One region of the Trichococcus flocculiformis genome, then DNA from elsewhere that is predicted to be linked to it. Evidence: riboswitches for the same ligand, from Rfam matches in the RefSeq annotation. Region 1 holds a riboswitch; the other holds the start of a gene.
The links. Region 1 has a riboswitch for FMN ahead of ACKPCD_RS08265 (ECF transporter S component). Riboswitches for the same ligand answer to the same signal wherever they lie in the genome.

Region 2: another riboswitch for FMN. It lies ahead of ribD (bifunctional diaminohydroxyphosphoribosylaminopyrimidine deaminase/5-amino-6-(5-phosphoribosylamino)uracil reductase RibD); the one in region 1 lies ahead of ACKPCD_RS08265 (ECF transporter S component).

The regions. Positions count from the first base shown of each region.
Region 1 covers NZ_OY759718.1:1,719,729-1,721,934, reverse strand. The annotation lists gene ACKPCD_RS08275 (YpbB family protein) at 1-283, opposite strand, end outside; gene ACKPCD_RS08270 (ferredoxin) at 321-557, shown strand; gene ACKPCD_RS08265 (ECF transporter S component) at 671-1,243, opposite strand; FMN riboswitch at 1,367-1,494, opposite strand; gene ACKPCD_RS08260 (sensor histidine kinase) at 1,604-2,206, opposite strand, start outside.
Region 2 covers NZ_OY759718.1:383,610-385,815, reverse strand. The annotation lists gene ACKPCD_RS02140 (riboflavin synthase) at 1-147, opposite strand, end outside; gene ribD (bifunctional diaminohydroxyphosphoribosylaminopyrimidine deaminase/5-amino-6-(5-phosphoribosylamino)uracil reductase RibD) at 171-1,274, opposite strand; FMN riboswitch at 1,473-1,588, opposite strand; gene argF (ornithine carbamoyltransferase) at 1,840-2,206, shown strand, end outside.

The DNA of each region.
Region 1 (2,206 bases):
CAGCTTTCTTCGCGCTTCCTGCTTCGCTGAGCAGAAAGCCCTCGCCCTCGTTTCCGCTGATCAGTCCATCCGAAACCAAACGCTCGAGACCCTTTTTCAAGGCTGTCGGTTTCATGCCCGGCATGACAGTGAAATAGGCTTCCAGATCATATTGGCGGCACTGGAGCATGGTGGACACGGTCCGTTTGCCGATCAGGGTATAAAAAAGAGTCGCTTCCTTGATGGGGCGCCCGGTTGAAATACAATCCAAAAAAAGATACTCTATGTATGTCAAATCTTTCATATCATCACCACCAAATTTTTGTAAAGAAGGTTACTGTATGTATTATACCAAAGTAAATCAGGATAACTGCATCGCTTGTGGACTTTGCCAAATAATTTCACCGGATCTCTTCGACTACACTTCCGAAGGGATAGCTTTTACGAAAATGGATGCGAATGCGGGAAATGCTCCGATACCTGCCGAACGCTTCGAAGCGTTTCTGGCTGCCTATCGCAAATGCCCAACCGGTGCCATCTTGCGTTCAGAATCACCTTTCCCTGCAACAGAACAGTGATTCTGAACTCTCTTTGCTACAGGGATAATCGAAAAGAGGCTGCACCCGGAATCATCACTGATTCGGATGCAGCCTCTTTTTCTTGGAAAAGCAAAATCATAAACCGCAAATTCTTACTGGGCAAACGGAACTTTATTATGCGCCAACCAAGGTTTCAACTTCGGCATCACCAAAAGGATGACCGCACTTACGACAAGTCCTTTGATGATATTGAACGGCAAAATACCAGCCAATACTAATTCTTTGACGGATCCCGTCTCAAAGTTCAAAAGATACATATATAAAGGAGTGATGATGAACCAATTGGCTATTGATAAGACAACCGTCAACACCAAGGTGCCTGTCAATAGCGCCATAATAACGGCTGTTTTTGTTTTAGCTTTATTCAATAGGTAGTAGACAGGCAAAGTGTAAGAGAGCGTCGCCAACAGACTTGCGAAGTCCCCGATTGGATAGCCCATATCCCCGCCTGTTTGAAGGTAGTGCAAAATAGATCGGATGACAGCGGAGATGATTCCGCCGGCTGGACCGTAAAGGAAAAATGAAAGCAGAATCGGTAAGTCGCTGAAGTCGATCTTCAGATACGAAAATGCTGGAATTACCGGAAAAGCGATGAACATCAGCACAAATGCCAATGCCCCAAATAGTGAAATACCGACCAATCTTTTTGTTTTGTTTTGTTGCATGTTAATGAATCCTCCCTGTTGACTGTCTCAGAGATGGGTTTCTCCAAATAGAAAAGACCCTATTCTTATCATCCTCAAATGGACACATAAAAATAGAGCCTTTGAAATTGCAATTCAAAGAAACCCCATCTTCTCCCATCCAGACTGTACTGTCGGTACTGGAATTACACCAGTTCAGCCCGCAATGTAACACTGCGAGGTCGTGGACTTTCACCACCGGTCGGGAATTTCACCCTGCCCTGAAGACGAATCATATTTATATTTGTTATACATAAACTATAAGCGATGCAAGAGCGCTTGTCAAGCACGTTATTACGGTTTCGAGATGTTTTTTTTGAGAGTATTATCCGGCCACTCTTCTCAAACAGCGTGGAATGGAAGCCGCACCAAGAAAGTCGTCCCTACACCGGGCTCACTATGGACCTCAATTTCTCCATCATGCGCTTCCACAATTGTTTTCACGATTGAAAGTCCGATGCCAGTCCCTTTTTGCTTCGAATATGTCCGAGATTTATCATTTTTGTAAAATCGCTCGAAAATGAACGGCAGACTTTCCGCTTGGATACCGATCCCGTTATCGCTGACTTCAAAGATGACGTTGTCCAACACATCATCCATGCGGATTGTGATATGTATGAATTTTTGCCTGCGTTTGCCGATTTCGGCCGAATATCGTACCGCATTATCGATCAGATTGTAAAATACTTGATTCATTTTCTCTTCGTCGAAAGCATAAGTTTTGATGCCATCTGCAAGCTCATAAGTGAATTGGATAGCGGCTTCTTTAAAACTGTTCTCGAACCTACTTGCCAAATGATCGAAGAAATCCGCGAGATCGACATTCTGCCTGTTCAGATCAACATAACCCGCTTGCATACGTGATAGATCCAGAAGATTGTTCACCATCTTGTTCATTTCGGTCGTTTCATCCAAAATGATTTGAGCCATTTCTATCTTTTCGTC
Region 2 (2,206 bases), 1.3 Mb from region 1:
CGTCAGGCAGACGCCGTTGGTGGAGATGCTGTCGCCGATTTTTGTTCCGATCAGCACTTTTTTTCCGCCGATAGTGACGACGGAAGATTTTTGGCTATGACGGATGCCTTTTAAGGTGCCGACTTCTTCGATGATTCCAGTAAACATGAATGTCCTCCCACTTTCCTCTATTATTCGTTCTTGGAAAGGTAGCCTTCCAAGAGGATATCTTCCCCAACGGTGCTGGCCTTCAACTCGATGACGCTGAAAGCTTGGCTCAGCTTCTCGATACCTTCTCCGCCGACAGGTGTTTTTGCCGTTTCCCCGCCGATCAGTTTCGGGGCGATGTAGACTTGCACCTTGTCGACGATGCCTGCTTGCAATGCGGCAAAGTTCAAAGTGGCGCCGCCCTCCAAGAGGATGCTGTCGATGCCGCGCTCTCCGAGAACTTTCATCAGCGCCTTCAGATCGGTCCGGCCATCCTTGGTCGGTACAGTCAAAAGCTCGATGCCGGCTGCTTCGAGCAGTGCGGCTTTATTGCGGTCCGCCCATTCTGTCGTTGCGATAAGAGTCTTGGCCACATCCTGATCTTGGAGCACTTTTGCTTCCAAAGGGATGCGCAAGGTGCTGTCGACGATGATCCGCAGCGGATTTTTTCCTCCCGGAATGCGGGAAGTCAGTTGCGGATCGTCCATGATGACGGTCTGGACACCGACCATGATGCCGGTGAGGGCGCTGCGTAGTTGGTGCACGCGTTCCCTGGCGGCAGGTCCGGTGATCCATTGCGATTCGCCGGTTCGGGTCGCAATCTTTCCGTCCAGGGACATCGCTGCTTTCATGACGACGAAGGGTTCTTTTTTTACGATGTATTTCATGAATATTTCATTCAAACGGCTGCTTTCTTCAGCCAGGACGCCGGTTATTACTTCGATGCCGGCAGCCTGCAGTTTCTTGACGCCGCGTCCGGAAACCAAAGGATTCGGATCCAAAGCCGCGATGACAACTCGACCGATTTTCTTTTCGATGATTTTGTCGGAGCAGGGCGGTGTTTTGCCGAAATGGGAGCAGGGTTCCAGAGTCACATAGATGGTTGCACCGGCCACATCTTCTGTTGCCGAGCGGAACGCGTTCACTTCAGCATGGCCTTCCCCGATTTTTTCGTGGTAGCCGGACCCGATGATGCGTCCGTCCTTGACGATGATGGCGCCGACCATCGGATTCGGGGCAACGGCACCGCGGCCTTTCTCGGCAAGTCCCAGCGCCATTTGCATAAAGTATGTATCCTTATCTTGCATCTTTGTGTGCCTCCCATTTCCAAAATAAAAAGCCCTGAACATTTCTGCTTCAGGGCTCGACAAAGGAAGGCCAGCTAAATAAGGCCAAAAAATCCCTGGGTATACACTACACCCAGGGATTGACATTCCGATTCATGAACGAATGGCGAACAAGTGTTATTTGCATGGCAAATAAACGTATGCCCACTCGAAAATGGTTTCTGTCTTCTCTCATCCAGACTCTGACTGTCGGCTTCGGAATTTAACCGAATCTGCCTTAACGGCTCGTGGGCTTTACCACCGGTAGGGATTTTCACCCGTCCCTGAAGACTATTCAATTAAGTTGTCTCTAGGATAATCCCAATCCGTATCATTGTCAAATAAAAATTTTTGCAAACAAATGTTCCGTAGTGGAAGAGTGTCTCCTGCTGCCCGTATTTGGTCGGATTATAACCGTTAGATTAAAATAAGGTTTGTAATCCATTAGAATTGGGTATAAAATGAGTCCAATAATAGTTGCATCATGACTCGGAAATGATCGTTCGCAAGAGCGACAGTGAGAATAACATTAAAAGGGGATGGCGGAATTTTGGAACAAGTATTTCAAGGAAGAAGCTTATTGGCGGAAAAAGATTTCACTCGGGAAGAATTGGAGTATCTGATTGATTTTTCGGCGCATTTGAAGGATCTGAAGAAACGAAATATTCCGCACCGTTATCTGGAAGGCAAAAACATTGCCCTTTTGTTCGAAAAAGCCTCCACTCGTACTAGAGCTGCTTTTACAGTGGCTGCCATCGATCTTGGGGCGCATCCGGAATATCTCGGGAAAAATGACATTCAATTGGGCAAAAAGGAATCCGTTGAAGATACCGCTAAAGTACTCGGCAGCATGTTCGATGGTATCGAGTTCCGTGGCTTTAGCCAAAAAACAGTCGAAGATCTTGCGAAATATG